DNA from 2 places in the Gallicola sp. Sow4_E12 genome. Region 1 is predicted to be linked to the other one. Evidence: riboswitches for the same ligand, from Rfam matches in the RefSeq annotation. Region 1 holds a riboswitch; the other holds the start of a gene.
What was found. Region 1 has a riboswitch for thiamine pyrophosphate ahead of thiW (energy coupling factor transporter S component ThiW). Riboswitches for the same ligand answer to the same signal wherever they lie in the genome.
Positions count from the first base shown of each region.

Region 2: another riboswitch for thiamine pyrophosphate. It lies ahead of ACTQ46_RS01895 (sodium:solute symporter family transporter); the one in region 1 lies ahead of thiW (energy coupling factor transporter S component ThiW).

Region 1 covers NZ_JBQKLI010000015.1:15,766-23,799, reverse strand. Annotated here, with positions in the region: gene ACTQ46_RS08565 (extracellular solute-binding protein) at 1-249, shown strand, start outside; gene ACTQ46_RS08560 (ABC transporter permease) at 339-1,514, shown strand; gene ACTQ46_RS08555 (hypothetical protein) at 1,571-1,942, shown strand; gene ACTQ46_RS08550 (ABC transporter ATP-binding protein) at 1,943-2,890, shown strand; gene thiE (thiamine phosphate synthase) at 3,264-3,893, opposite strand; gene ACTQ46_RS08540 (hydroxyethylthiazole kinase) at 3,886-4,671, opposite strand; gene thiW (energy coupling factor transporter S component ThiW) at 4,668-5,168, opposite strand; TPP riboswitch at 5,227-5,326, opposite strand; gene ACTQ46_RS08530 (PHP-associated domain-containing protein) at 5,477-6,160, opposite strand; gene ACTQ46_RS08525 (MerR family transcriptional regulator) at 6,432-7,199, opposite strand; gene ACTQ46_RS08520 (ABC transporter permease) at 7,271-8,034, opposite strand, start outside.
Region 2 covers NZ_JBQKLI010000002.1:144,123-152,156, reverse strand. Annotated here, with positions in the region: gene ACTQ46_RS01925 (TetR/AcrR family transcriptional regulator) at 1-160, shown strand, start outside; gene ACTQ46_RS01920 (DegV family protein) at 302-1,156, opposite strand; gene ACTQ46_RS01915 (ABC transporter permease) at 1,446-3,044, opposite strand; gene ACTQ46_RS01910 (ATP-binding cassette domain-containing protein) at 3,044-3,928, opposite strand; gene ACTQ46_RS01905 (TetR/AcrR family transcriptional regulator) at 3,925-4,575, opposite strand; gene ACTQ46_RS01900 (DUF2568 domain-containing protein) at 5,257-5,592, shown strand; TPP riboswitch at 5,727-5,837, shown strand; gene ACTQ46_RS01895 (sodium:solute symporter family transporter) at 5,975-7,384, shown strand; gene nadA (quinolinate synthase NadA) at 7,589-8,034, shown strand, end outside.

The DNA.
Region 1 (8,034 bases):
AAAGGCAGCGAAAACACGGATATTGCAAAAGCTTTCTTAGACTTCATGTTTACTCCTGAAGCTATGGAAATGATTGCTAGATTGGACGGTAAAGACGGAGCACAAATGGTAGTTCCTGATATTAAAGGTTATGATTTAGGTCTTCCAAAAGATAAGTTGATCAAGCAAGATCTATCAACATTTGGTTCACAAAGAACTGAAATATTAGACAAATGGAATGCATTAACCTCTAATAAAGAAACTAAATAATATAAAAATAGCCGATTAAGAAAAGACTTCCTTTCTCTTCTTCGGCTATTTTAGAATTCGAAACTACAATATCAATTACGAGGTTCTCTATGAAAAACAATACTTCTGCCAAACTGGACTCTTTGCTTTTTATTACAATTGTCCTTTCCGTAATCCTTTTTATTCTTCTGCCCTTCCTCTCTGTATTTTCAGAAGCTTTATTTATAGAAGGACAGCTTGATTTTTCTGGTTTTCGAAAATTTTTTCTTGAAGATTCCTTTCTCCTTAAAAATTCTTTGCAGGTAGGGATCTTAACCACTGTTTTTTCCACGATCGCCGCAGTCTTAATCGCTGTGTATGCAGTATTTTTCGGCAATCGAAAGCGAATCGAAAATATTCTTCTGATTACCATGATTTCTCCGCCTTTCGTCACTTCCCTCTCTTATATCGAGCTTTTTGGAAGACGGGGATTTATTACCCATGATTTATTAGGTTTAACGTTAAACACGTACGGCATGTGGGGCATTATCCTGATGCAGTCTATCGGTTTTATTTCTATAAATACCCTGCTTGCGATAAATGCTATTTCAAAAATCAATAACGAAATCATCTATTCTTCAAGAGATCTGGGTGCACATTCCGACCGTATTATATTGGATATTATTCTCCCTATGATTAAGAACACCATAGTGGTCATCGCAATGCTTACGTTTATTCGGAGCTTAGCGGACTTCAGTACACCTACCATTATCGGTGGAAACTTCTCAACGATGGCGACAGAAGCGTATCTTAGTATGATCTCAAGCGGCGATATCCATTATGCGGCTGTGTTAAATACAATACTCTTTATCCCCTCCTTGATTGCCTTTTCTTTCTATCGAAAACATATCTACGCGGAAAGAAACGAAGGCAAGGTTAGCGGCAATATTATAAAATTAGAAAGAAAAGGATTCTTTGCTGTTATTACAAAGGGTATTTCTTTATTCTTTCTGCTCTGGATTCTGCTGAATTATGGTGCGATTCTTTTTTCCGCTTTCACAAAACGCTATATGGGAACACCCTACTTTACTTTCCAGAACTTTATAGATTCCAGTCCCTATATTACAGGCACCTTCCTTCGAAGTATCTTCTATTCTCTGATTGCAGGAAGTTTAGCTGCCATTATCGGTCTTTTGATCGGCTATTATCTAATCATACGAAAAAAGAAATTTATGTACTGGATTGATTTGATCGCTACGATTCCTTATATTATCCCGGCTCTTTCTTCGGAATCGGATATATCTTAGCCTTTAAGAATCCGCCATTCGCCTTCACAGGAACAGCTGCTATCGTCGTTTTAAATATGCTGTTTAAAACACTTCCCTTCTCCTCGAAGTTGGGAACGGAAGCCGCCTCTGAACTCAATATTGATACGATTCGTTCTATCAAAGACCTCGGGGGAAATCATCTCGCCGTTATAAAAGATGCTCTCTTTGCCCAGTCAAAGGGAAGTCTATTTATGTCTTTCGCAAACGGATTTACCGCTTCTATGACCACAATAGGCTCTATTATCTTTCTTGTCTATCCCGGTCAGAAGGTAGCAACTCTTGTAATGTTCGACGTGATACAAACGGGGAAATACAGTATCGGAGCCGTTATTGCAACAATAATCATTCTATTGACTTTAAGTATTAATCTGCTCGCCCGGAAACTTATTAAAGGAAAGAGGATCTAAATGTTTTTAGAAATAAAAAATATTACGAAAAAATACGGCGAAAAAACAGCCGTAGACAATGTAAGTTTTTCCTTAGAAGAAGGCCGTCTCTTAACATTGCTGGGCCCATCCGGCTGCGGGAAAACAACTATCTTAAGAGCTATCGGAGGATTTCTAAAATTGGATCAAGGCTCTATATTATTGAATGGACAAGATATCAGTCCTATCTCGCCAGAAGAGCGGGAAGTGGCAACAGTTTTTCAATCCTACGGTCTTTTTCCGAATATGAAAGTCTATGAAAATGTAGCCTATGGTTTAAAATTTAGAGGAATCCGAAAAAAAGAAGCACGGGATATGGCTTACGATTTCCTAAACAAAGTTCATCTTGAAGAAGAGGGGGAGAAATATCCTTCTCAATTATCCGGAGGACAGCAGCAGCGGGTTGCTCTGGCAAGAAGTCTTATCATCAAGCCGAAGCTTTTATTATTAGACGAACCCCTTTCAAATCTTGATGCAAAACTTCGAGAACAAATGCGGGAAGAAATCCGGCAAGTTCAGCAGGAATTTGGCGTTACAATGATCTTTGTCACTCATGATCAAAACGAAGCCTTCTCTATCTCCGATGAAGTCATGCTGATGAATGAAGGAAAACTCATTCAAAAATCCTCCCCGGAAGACCTCTATCTCCATCCAAATTCAGCCTTTGCCCTCGACTTTATCGGCCAGTCCAATATAAAAAAGGGCTTCTACTGCCGTCCGGAAGATATAAAACTTTCCTCTGAAGGCTCCCCCTTAAAGGTCCAGTCCATAGAATATCTAGGCGATTTCGTTCAATACACTCTCCTTGATAAAGATGGCACAAAGCTTATTATGAAACAGTTCCTGCAAGAGAACACTTTAGAAATAAATAAGATCTATCCTTTCCTCATAAACTGGCGTCCCATCGACTTTAAAAGCACTCAGAGATGATTAAATGACCATCCATTTTAAAATTTTCAGATTCCTATGAATACTATCCGCCTAAACAATACCTTTCAAAAAAAGGAAAGCGAATTTTCCGCTTTCCTTTAAAAAGAAACAAGTTCTATGTTTCTTCCACAACTTCACTCTCTGAAGCCCTAGCTCAAATCAGGCATTTTGATTTGACAGCAGGTCAGCAGATCGTTCTTAACCAAATGAAAAAACACATTTGGAGAACGAGTTGCACCAGACCTACTAAGTTTTCAAAAAACAAAAATCAAGTTAGGTCTAGCTCACGCCACTCGTTTCCCAATGACGGCGTCCTTCTGTGATTGGCTAGAAACGATCGGCCCCTCTCTCACACTACACATTTTCCTTATCTCTATATCTTCTCAACCGCTTCCTTTAATCTCTTTAAATCTCCTTCCACATCTTCCGACTGCATAAGATATCTCACGACACAAACTCCATCCACACCGCTTCCTTTTAAGATATCCAAATTTTCCGCCCTAAGCCCTCCGATGGCAAATACATCGATATCTACAGCTTTTTTAATCTCTGCAAGTGTCTCTACAGAGGTTCGAACAGGATTTGCATGAGTTGTAGTATCATATATCGCTCCTACGCCTACATAATCAGCACCATCTCTTTCTGCCTTTTTCGCCGCTTCTACTGTTTTTGCTGTAGCACCAACGATTTTTCCCGGACCTAACAGTCTGCGGGCGATGGCAACAGGCATATCGTCTGCCCCTACATGAACCCCGTCGGCGCCTACTGCCAAAGCAATATCTACACGATCGTCGATTACAAAAGGAGTGCCGTAATGCCCTGCTATTTCTTTGATCTTCCTTCCTCTTTCTAAAAGCTCTGCTGTAGAACTATCCTTTTCCCGAAGCTGCAATAAAGCGATTCCTTCTCTGCAGGCCGTCTCTATTCTTTCGTAAAACTCTTTCTCCGAAAGTCCTCTGCTGTCCGTTATTAGATAAACACCCTTCTCCCTTGTTTTATACATTAAACTCCTCCCTCTCTAAATCAGCCAAATCCTCTTCTTTTAATTCTTCTAAAGCGCTTATAAAGGCAGCATAATAAAATCCAATTCCTAGGCCTTTTTCTCGTAAGCTTCGAAGGGCCTTTTCTCCGCAAACTGCATTGACTCCCATGCCATATACAGCTCCTTCATAAAGCTCTACTGTGGAAAATAGCCCTGTCAAAAGAGATCCGATACAGCCTGTTCCTGTAACCTTAGGCATATCTGAACTTCCGCCCTTTAAAACAGTCACTCTTTTTCCGTCTGTAATATAGTCTGTTTTTCCAGTGATGCATACAATTTCAGCTGTTTTTTCAGTTAAATGAATCCCTGCTTCCACCGCTTCTTTTGATTCCGTCTCCGAGTCAACTCCCCGGGCAGTATTCTCATCCTTATATAAAGCAATAATTTCAGAAGCATTTCCTTTAAGGATCGTAATTTTTCCTTCCTTCGCCAAATCATACACATAGGAACGCCTATGTGCAGAGGCTGCTGTACCTGAAACATCTAATAGAAAAGGAATACCTCGTTTCATTGCATCTTCTGCAGCGATCTTTATAGACTTTAAGCGATCCCTTGTATTGCTTCCTAAATTTCCATAGACAAGATCCGATCTTCCCGTCATCTCTTCCACTTCATCCGGATTATCCGCACAAAGAGGACTTGCTCCGAGTACAAGCGTACTATTGGCAGAAACAGCTTTCACCATATCATGGACTAAAAGATGGGCTAGAGGCTCTTTCTTCCTTAATAACTCGATCACTTTAACACCTCTTCCATCATCTGTTTAAAAAATTCTTTCTTCGCCATAATATGTACAAAGAAAAGACCTAAAAGTCCTCCGGATAAAGTGCCCGCTAGAAAACCTGGTACATATGTAAGCCACCCGATCTCTGGAACTCCCATAATAAGAGCCATCACAGGATAGGACAATAACGAACCGATGATTCCTGTTCCGATCCACTCCCCTACGGCAGCTCCCCACGGCTTTTTAATCTTCACAAAAAAGATTCCAGATAGTGCCGCTCCGAATACCGATCCTGTTATCGCCACAGGGCTAATGGCTAAAAACATCATCCGCATAATATTAATAAGAAGCGCCACAACAAAAGCTCCCGCAGGCCCTACAGTAACCGCTGCAATTACATTAATAAAGTGCTGCATCGGAGCCATCCCAGGTACTCGAAGTATCGGTGACAACACAAAACCCAGCGCAATCAAAAAGGCCATCCACAACTGTTTTCTCAAATTTTTATTCATTTAAAATTCCTCCTTTTTTCGCCGAGCAAATAAAAAAGCACCCCGAGGAGTGCAAAAAAAGGCATCTTTTTTGCTTCCTTTCGACGGCATTACCCGTGTCAAGTTCAAAGGATCCGCGCATATAGCGCATCTCAGCTTCTGCTCTCCCAGCGATTAGTATAATTGTACTCTTAGTCTTATAGAAATGCAAATCAAAACTGAATATTTTTCATATGAACTATAAAAAAATATTTTCTTTGTATCGACAAGTATTTCGCCTAGATTCTTAAGGTTTTTGCCTATGATTCAAACAATCAGAGTCTACCCCTCTACATCCGAATAAAAGGTCTTTCTTCTATCTGGATATTAAACTTCTCTTGGTCCTTATTTTTTTCATCAAAATCATAACTGGTATATCCGGACAATACCATCGGCTCGCATCTTTCATTCTTTAAAGCCTCTACAAGGTCTGTTACCGTTTTGCAATCGGAAGGTACTTTTGTGGCATAGCGTCCCAAGGCAATTAAATTATGGCAATCGCTGGCTCCGATAGGCTGAAGATCCAGCATCTTGCAATACTCGTAAGCTTTTTTATTCTCTTCTTCTGTAGAACTTCCGTTTAAAACTTCTATGCCGGCAAGACCTCTCACTCTTAAAAGATCTTCTCCCAACCCTCTAGAGTTTCCTCTAAAAGGATGAGCCGCTATACAAACACCGCCCCTGACATTTACCCAGTCGATAAAATCCTGTGCTTCCAGATGCGGTTTCGGCAATTCGTCTATCCCAAAAGCTAAAATATCTCCCTCGATAGATAAATACTCTACTCCGACAAAGATAGGAAAATCCTCCTGAGCAGAAATCTTTCTTGCATAATCCGCTAATCCGTACTTGTCATGATCTGTAATACAGATCCCGTCTAAACCCACTCTCTTCGCTTCCCGCACCATTTCTTTCAAATTCATCTTGCTGTCTGAAGAAAATGTACGCTCATGCATATGAAAATCGATTATCATATTCTCTCCTATAATATACCCTTTAAATTATCTTTGATTTTTCCCTAATTAAAGCTCTTAAATCTAATGCTTTCCATCTGTTAATAACTTGACATTATATTATAATATCACTGTAGTAATAGCAAGATGCATAATGTTGCGTAACGTTTATCAAAAGAAGAATTTTCCTATATGAAAATTTAAAGTGAAAGGGTTTCTTATTACAAAAAAAGAAAGCGAATTATTATTCACTTTCCTTTTCCTATTTCATTTTAAAAACTTTCCTTTATACTTAATCTTCTAACACTTTTATCTGAATTTCTGTTATGTATTTTTCTTTTTGGGTCTCAATAAATTGGTCAATAATATTGAAGTTTACAGATTTATCATCTAAATATAAATCTTCATACTTTTGTCTCATATTCTCTGTTGTTTCCATTATATTTTCATAAGGCCCAACATGATAACCATATAAATATTTACCTTTAGGGATAACTTTCAGCTCACCATCATGAGTATTATAATCACTATCCCTTCTGATATCTTCTAGCCTATCACCTATATATGCTCCGAAGGATTTAAATTCATTTTCATAAAACGCGATCGTTGGAAAAAAGTAAAAGGAGTCGCTTCTATAGAGTAAATCTTCTTCTATCGGCAGATAGAATCGATTAGGAAAGATATTAACTGCGGTAATATCTGTATTTAAATAAATTAACTTTTCTCGGGTAAAATTAATTTTTCGTTCAATCGCTTTTCTTATCTTAAGCAGCTCTTCGCTTTGTTTTAACAGTATTTCTGAATGCTGTTCTAAGCTTTCTAATGTCTTATCTGGATCCTTAAATTTTACATAATCAGATATATCGTCTAAAGAATAGCCTATCTTTTTAAGATATCGAATCGTTGCAAGCTCATAAATTTGACTAGAACTATATTGTCTATATCCCGTCTTTTTATCTTTATCATCAGGACGAAGCAATTTGATCTTGTCATAATATTGAAGCGTTTGCTTATTTATTTTAAACAATTTGCTCAATTGACCTATTTTTAAATAACTCATTTTGTAAAACCTCCTTAAGATATAACATAATTATATCTTATATTCTACAAAATTCATTCATACTTGCTATGCTATCTTTCATCTCGAATAAATGGCTGTGCAAGAGCTTTTGGATCTCTTGACTTGCCGATAGATAATAGGAGAACCACTATCGATACAATATACGGTAAAATCGTAAAAAACTGGCTCGGTATTTGAATTCCGGAAGATTGGAAATTGTATTGAACTGCTTCCGTTGCCCCGATTAATAAAGCCGCTAAAAATACTCCTACAGGATTTCTCCTTCCTAATGTTACTGCTGCTAATGCAATATATCCTCTTCCTGCAGTTATATTCTCAATAAAAAAGCCAAATTGCACAACAGACATATACGCTCCTGCCAAACCGCAAATTCCTCCGTTAAAAGCACAGACTACATAACGGATACGATTTACATTTAGCCCTGCGTTATCAACTGCTCTTGGATTTTCCCCTGCTGCCGTCAGCTGAACACCCCATTCTGTTTTAAAAATTAGTATCCAAGAACCGATCAACAAAATAAACATTAAATAAACGATTATATCCTGTTGGAACAGCACCTTCCCCAATATAGGGATTTGAGATAACACTGGTATACTAGACGTTCCAATCGTTTCTATTGATGGCAGTTCTGTAGATTTACCAAAAAATATCAAGAAAATAAAGCTTGTAAGTCCCAAAACCAAAAAGTTTATTGAAAGCCCTATGACCGTTTGATCCCCTCGTCCGTGAATGCTTAGTACAGCATGTATTAGAGATATAACCACTCCACTTACTACTCCCAAAAGAATACCCAGAAATACATTCTGAGTATAGA
Region 2 (8,034 bases), on a different contig from region 1:
AAATATTACGCATAGTTTCTTAGAGCTGCTTGAAAAAAAGAGTATTGAAAAGATTACAGTAAAAGAGTTATGCGAAAAGGCAAGAATAAGCAGAAATACATTTTATCAGCATTATCAGTATAAGGTAATGCATCATATCTCTTTATGGAATAAAGTTTAACTTTTTATTTGTCGAGAGATCATTGTTAGAACAGGTATAAAGATGTAAAAAGTATTCCTATTGCAGCGGAAAGTTCGTTTTGGCAATGGGAATAGTTTTTATCAATGAATAAAGGAATGCGGACTTTGTTGCTGCTGGACATTATTTATTTTCGATACCTGCCAGCCCTACTGCTCCAGGTCCGCCGTGGCAGGATATGACCGCACCGGCGTCTACCCATTCTGTCTTCGTTACGCCTTGTTCTTTTAGAATCGTTTCGATTTCAATGATATCTTTTTTCTCTAAGCCGTGCACTTTTACAAGGCGGATCGTCTCCCGGTCAAGTTCAAAACGGCTGAAAAATTTATCGATCATATTTTTGTAGGCTTTTTTGAAACTACCCCGATACTTTGAGCCAGCGACCAGATACCCGTTTTCAAGATTGATCGTGGGGTAGATTTTTAAGAGCATCGCTCCGATATAAGAGGCATTTGAAATTCTTCCTCCAGCTTTTAAATACAATAAGCTGTAGGGCAAGAATACAAATCGCGTTCTTTCTCTGATTTCTTCTACAAATTGAATAATATCCTGAGCTTCTGCGCCGGGATTATTCTCTATATATTCTGCGGCAGCGATAACAACTGTCCCAAGACCTACTGTGCAGTTTTTACTGTCGATCATATGAACATTTGAAAACTCCTCGGCAGCAATTCTCGCAGAGTTGAAGGAAACAGTTGTTACTGAGGAATAGGCGATATATATGATTTCTGCATCGAGATAGGTTACGTTAATATTTCTAAAGATTTCTGTAAAGTCGTTAGGGGTTGATCCGGAGGTAGTAGGTAAAATTTTGTTTTTCTCATAATAATCAAAAACATCTTCAGCTTTTATGTCGGAATCTTTAAAGGTGTTTTCTCCAAAATTTACATACATAGGGACGATTTTAATGTTAAAGCGGTCGATATATTTTTGCGGCAGATCGGCGCCGCTTTCTGTAACTAGAATGAATTGACTCATATTTTATCTCCAAGGTTTATTTTGCAAGTATCGTGAACTACGTTTATTTCATAGTATCATATAGGACTATGAAAAAAGAATGTTTTTATAACTTACTAGAAGAAGTTTCAATTCTAAAGCGAAAAAGCGGGAACAAGTCTATAATCAAGATAATTATACTTTGCATACCTTTACTGATAGAAAGGGGTAATGGAACGAATTTTAAAAGATAATATAATTCAAAGAAAAGTGCCGGAAAGAGATTTACTCGTCTCCGGCACTTTGTTGTTGTAAAGCTAGAAAGGTTGTTCTAATTCATAAGGTCGCGTTTTCGATATCCGATAAAGCCTGCTGCAGACAATAGAATAAACAAAACGGTCATAAGAATAGAAGCTCCCCAAGTAATTTCCTCTAAAGGATAGGAAACTACATTTCCAAAAGGAGTAAGATCTCCTAAAATGTCCGGGAAATCCAGCATATCCCCTAAATAGACGATCACAAAGTTGTAGCATAAAAAGATGTAATTCAGCCAAGCAAATCTAGGAGTGATGCCGATTAAAAAGGTTGAGACTCCGATCATAAGCCATATAGCAGGGACGTATAGAAGAGCTGCTTTTATAAATATTTCCAGAGTGGGTATATTTTCCAAATATATCCTTCCTACAGACCAAAATCCTAATGCTACTAAGACTTGCAGGATAAAGGCGGTGCATATAGAGATTATAAAAAAGGAAAACAAATATTCATAACGGGAGACTGGTTTTGTTAATATTTCTTCGCTCAAACCTTTATGTTCTTCGCTGATTATTCTGTGAAGAAAGGCGAGGGAAGGTATAGTTGTGATGATCGCCATAATCACCATAAGCAAAGAAATAAACTGTTCTGTCAAAGAGTGGACTCCTTGTACATTAAACATGTTTTTCAAAAGATCAGAAGAATTGATATAGTTTTCCAAATCTCCAAACACAGAGCCATACATTCCAGAAAATATAAAAATGACCAAAGCCCAAATAAGAAAGCCGCTGCGGTTGATTCGAAAGGCAAAAGTTTTTATCCCGGAAAGAAATACGGATGCCGAAGATTTTCCTTTTCTTTCAGGAATGAGACCGCTGCCGAGATCCCTGTTTTTGGCAAAGAAAAATGAAAGAAGTGCAACTAGGATTATTTCGAGGAGCAAAATCCAAAAGGGCCATATATAATCGTTGACGAAGTTTTCTGTTCTTGTGACAAGACCAAGAGGAGAAACTAAAGACAATGCTTCCATCGAAACGTCGCCGACTGCTCTTAAAATATAGCTTAAAAACAAGAGGAAAAAACCTGCACCCATTACAGCTCTATTGTTTGTAAAAATTTCTCCTAACAAAGAGACGATACAGGCAAAGAGAAATCCATATCCATAAATTCCAGCTGAAAAGATAATCGCTCCCTTTAGATAAATATCAGGGGAAATAAAATACATCCCTATAGCTGTAGCTAGTAAAAGGATTAGATTTGCAAAAAAGGCGATGATTAAACTTGCTGACAGATTAGAAAGTCTTCCTACAGGTAAAGCCCGAAGGAGTTCTGTCCTTCCTAGTTCTTCATCATTTCTAGTATTGCTTGAGACGATGAAGATATTCATAGCTCCGGCGATTAAGGCTGAAAAAACCATCATATAATTCGCATAGATAGAGCCGATAGTATAGCTGTCTTCTACAAAGACGGGGCCTATCATCGCGATCATCGCAGGGTTTTTCATCGTGTCCACTAAAACCTGAGAGTTTGAAGAGGTGTCTAGTATTCCTTGAAATACAGGGATAAAACCGACCCCGTAAGCAATTAAAGCGATGATCCAGATTAAAATCTTGATTTTGTCTTTTTTTAAAATGAAACCGATAATGCTTCCAGTATTATAAAAGATATGTTTCATTATTGAATCGTCCTTTCATAATGGCTCATAAATAATTCTTCAAGGGTAGGAGGCTGTGTTTCCAAAGTCAAAATATCATATTTGCTGATTAAGGAAATAATTTCCCCTAAGTTTTTGCCGTCTACACTGAATTCTGTCAAACCTTCGTTTATATGAAAATCGTGAACTGCATGATTCGATTCGAAATCAGACAAGGGTTTTCTAGTTCTTACCTTTATTTTAGACATCGTTAAATGCCTCAATTCTGCTAAAGGACCGGATTCGATAATGGTTCCGTCTTTTATAATACTGATAGAGCCGCAGAGTTTTTCTACTTCAGATAATATATGAGAAGAAAGAAGAATACTTTTTCCTTCCCTTTTTATTCGATGAACTTCTTCTTGAAATATACTTTCCATCAAAGGATCCAGTCCGGATGTAGGTTCGTCAAAGATATACAAATCGACATCAGCAGCTAAAGCAGAGATCAAGGCGACTTTTTGCCGATTTCCTTTTGAATAAGTTCTGCATTTTTTCCGAGGATCAAAATCGAATTTTTCGATAAGCTCTTCTTTATAGTTGGAATTTTTCTGTTTTTTTAATTTCAAGAATAAATCGATCACTTCGCCTCCCGTAAGATTCGGCCAAAGATTTACATCCCCGGGTACATAGGAAAGATTTTTATGAATTTCTATAGCATCTTTCCAAGGGTCGAGTCCAAAAACCTTTGAATCTCCTGCGCCTTTTAAGATTCCGAGGATAATTCGTATAGTTGTTGTTTTTCCAGCACCATTAGGCCCTATAAACCCAAGGATCTCTCCTTTTTGAAGTTCAAGGTAAACTCCCTTTAGAGCTTCTGTTTTTCCGAAGTTTTTACTAACATCTTTTAAAGAAATTACGCTCATTGATATTTCTCCTTATAAAAAAGTCTTTTTAAATCTAGTATCATTTTGTCGAAATCTTTCCAGTCTTCATCGAAATTCTTATGGCTTATGCTTTCACCAATTAACCGTTGAGTCAGTTCGGCAGAATAACCGTCTATGATCCAGTTAATATATTTTTTTGAAGAATCAATATTTAAATCCGTTCTGAAAAAGTTGTCGTTTTTTGAACTGGATAGAATTTCTAATATCTTATTTCTATATTCTATATTCTTATCAAATTCTTCCTTAATCCTAGTAGAAATAAGTGTATTTTCTGGATTTAAATAAAGCATCCCGATAAAATCAAAAGCCTCTTTATTATCTCTATAAGCTTTAAGTTTTATTTTAGCGGCACGTTCATACTGGCCGATATAATCTAAATCCTCTATATTTTCCAAGAATTTTTCTGAAATCCCAATTCCAAAATCCGCTGTAAAAGATGCTAAGAATTCAAAAAGGCTTAATTTACTGCCGAAATAATGAAAAACCATAGATTTTGAGATGCCGGCCGACTCTGCGATTTGTTCTACAGATGTTTTTTTATATCCATATTTCCCAAATTCCTGCAGTGCTGCTCTTAAAATAATGTCTCTTTTATTCTCATCAAGGGCTAAAAACTTTTCGTACATATCATACCTCCATAAACCATTTTGGTTTATATAGAGCATACTACAATAGACTGGATCGGTCAATGGTTTTATGGTGTAGATTTAAACATCTTTAGATCCTTAAGGGCGTGATAGTTTAAAAGATAATTAGAGTCAGCGGTTATCCCGTGAAATGGGAGGGTAAATATTATAGACAAGAAAATTCGAATATAAAAAGAAAGGATATAGATACGAATGTCTGGATATAGACGTTAATTATTAGTTTGGGACTCTTTGTGTTTTTTATGTTCAAAAGATTTGTTCAAAAATGGAAAAAAGCTTCAACGCTGATCATGCTGTTTATTGCAGCATTATACAGTTCTTTTCGTTTTATAATCCCCATGAATCCTTCTCCTGATCTAGCAGGAGGAGAAAAAAATTCAGACAGAAACAGCTTTTTATATACACAAAACGCAATTTCATGAAATGTCGACAGATGGAGAAGAAAGAGAAATCTCTGTTTATATATGGGTGCTTAGTGAACTATAGTATGGTATAGGAAGTTACTCATCGATATATTTTGAAACGTCAGCTATCCCAGAAGGAATCAAGAAACAATCTATCCTTATTTTACGGTGATATCGGAAAAGTTTTGGATAAAATGAAAACGTAGATCCAAAAAATACAGCATAGTGGAATCTTGTAGAAAGCAGAGGTCGTAAAATGCTAATAATAAATGATATAGCAGCTTTTATTATAGAGATATTTTCAGTTTTATTGGTTGTAAGATGGGCTTATATTATTCTAGAGCAGATGTGGCATAAGATTTCTTTGTCTGTGGCAGCGGCTGCAGTATTTGCTCTGCTATGGAGAATCTTTTTTTCTCCAAAGGCAGCATATCCATTAAGTGGAAATCTCAGATGGTCTTTAGAGTTTTTGATATTATTGTTTCCTTATCTTCAGTTTTTGAACAAGAAGACCAGTTATATTATTTTTGCAGGGATTGGGATTTTTATAAACCTTTTTATACAGGCAAAATTTGGCAGGTCAGATTTCTAATAAATGTGCAGATGTTTTAAAGGCACTTGAATATCTATTTTTATTATGTTACAGTTGATTAGTAGTATAATTTTCAGATAGAAAGCAGCAGCGGTTTTATCGGAATAATACTATGTTCGTGAAATTGAAAATCGAATACTCACTAGGAGTGCTGGAGAGGCCAGCTGAGAGAAAGATCCTGATATCTTTTAATCCTTTAACCTGATCTGGATAATACCAGCGTAGGAAAGTGAACGACTTGTTTATAATTTACTATATGCTTGTAAAACACAAATTCTAGATCAGGATTTGTGTTTTTTTATTTGGGATAAAATGATTTTCTTGATATGTCTTGAGTGTATTTGATTTTATAAAGCTGCAAAAAATAAAAGGAGGCGGTATTATGATTTCATCTACAGTTGTGATTTCTTTAATACTTATTACAGTAATTATTTTTACGTTTATTGGTATTGTTTACAGCAAAGGGAAAATTGAGAACATCGATGATTATTTAACAGCGAGAGGAAGTACAGGTTCCCAAAGATTGACTGCTACATTTTTAGCATCTTTTATAGGGGTGTTTATATTATTCACTCCTCCAGAAGCAGGAGCTATCGGCGGAATTGCTACTATTATAGGTTATGCTTTTGGGGCAGCAAGTCTTTACTTTGCTTTTTCCATCTTAAGTCCTAAAGTAAGAGCCTATCTTCCGGAGGGTAGTACCATAAGCGATTATGCACTGAAAAGATACGGATCTAAAATGTACGTTTTAACCATTCTTTTATCTATATTTTATATGCTGGTACATTTAATAGCGGAGCTGACAGCGATAGCTCAAGTGGCTTTTCAAATGGCAGAAGTTCCTTTAGTATATACTGCATTGTTAGTAGGAGCAGCGACAATGATCTACACAACTTATGGCGGGCTCAAGGCTTCTATGTTTACAGATGCAATTCAGATGGTCTTGATCATTGTGTTAACATTAACTGTAGCTGCTGGCGTGTTGTATTATAGCGGAGGTATGGGAGAAATTATCAGACAAACTCAGGTGAACCGTCCCGATCTGCTTGATATTGGAAATATAGGCGGCATCGAATATGGTTTAACCCTTTGTATCGGGGTGTTTGCTGCGAATCTATTCCATCAAGGGTACTGGCAAAGAATTTATTCTGGAAAGAATGATGCTGCGATCAAAAAATCTCTGATTGCTTGTATACTGGTTGTTCTTCCAATAATGTTCATTACAGGATTTATCGGTATCGCCTCAGCGGGGATGGGGATAGGTGATAATCCTTCCGTGGCTTTGTTTGCTCTTGTCTATGAATTGTTTCCGACAGGACTGATTATCGCTGCGTTTATTCTAGCTTTAGTTCTTGTTATGAGTACTGTGGATACTTTGCTGAATGCAATGGTTGCAACCTTTGCCATTAAAAGAAAGAAAGAAAATAAATCTATGCTTTCTTTGCAGAAGGCAAGATGGATGACAGTTATACTGATTATAATTTCTGTCTTTATTGCATCGAGAGGATATAGCGTTTTAACACTTTTCCTAGTAGCGGATTTAGTTTGTGCAGGTGTATTTATTCCGCTGTTCTTCGGTTTATACAGTCCGAAGCTAAGAGAAAACACAGCAGTTTTGGGAGCTGTGCTGGGAGTGGCATCGGGAGTTCCTTTCTTTATCCAAAATAAATTATTCATCGCATTTCTGATCCCGATCTTTGTATCTGCAGGGATCTGTATTCTGGGAAACAAATTTGCACCCTTGGAAGCAGCGGAAGAGATGAAAGAGATGGAAGAGATGAAAGCTCTGTAAGTAGAAGAAATAGAAAATATTAGAAAAACTGCGGTTTAAGATAATCGTAGTTTTTCTTAATTGCTGAAATATACGATAAATGAATAGAATGATTTATTAGGAAAATATAGTATAATTGAAATTAACTGTATTGACAGTAAAGGAGCAAAAGGGTATACTTCAGAACTATGGGAATAATAAAAAGTGAACATTCGAGGTGCAAATATGAATATAATCGATAAAATAAATCAATTAAAGAAAGAAAAGAATGCCGTCATTATGGCTCATTACTATGTAGATGGAGACATACAAAAAATTGCAGATCTTGTAGGAGATTCTTATTATCTCAGCAAGAAGGCTTCTGAAACAGATGCAGATACCATAATTCTTTGCGGAGTATCTTTTATGGGAGAAAGTGCGAAGATATTAAACCCAGACAAAAAGGTATATCTTCCTGACAGCGATGCTGATTGTCCTATGGCTCACATGGTCGATGCAAAAAGTATCGAGAAGAAGAGAGAAGAGTATGAAGATCTTGCAGTGGTCTGTTATATAAACACTACAGCAGAAATTAAAACTTATTCTGATGTAATTGTTACTTCTTCAAATGCAGTGAAGATTGTAAGAGAGCTTCCGAATAAAAATATCTTCTTTATACCAGACGGGAATTT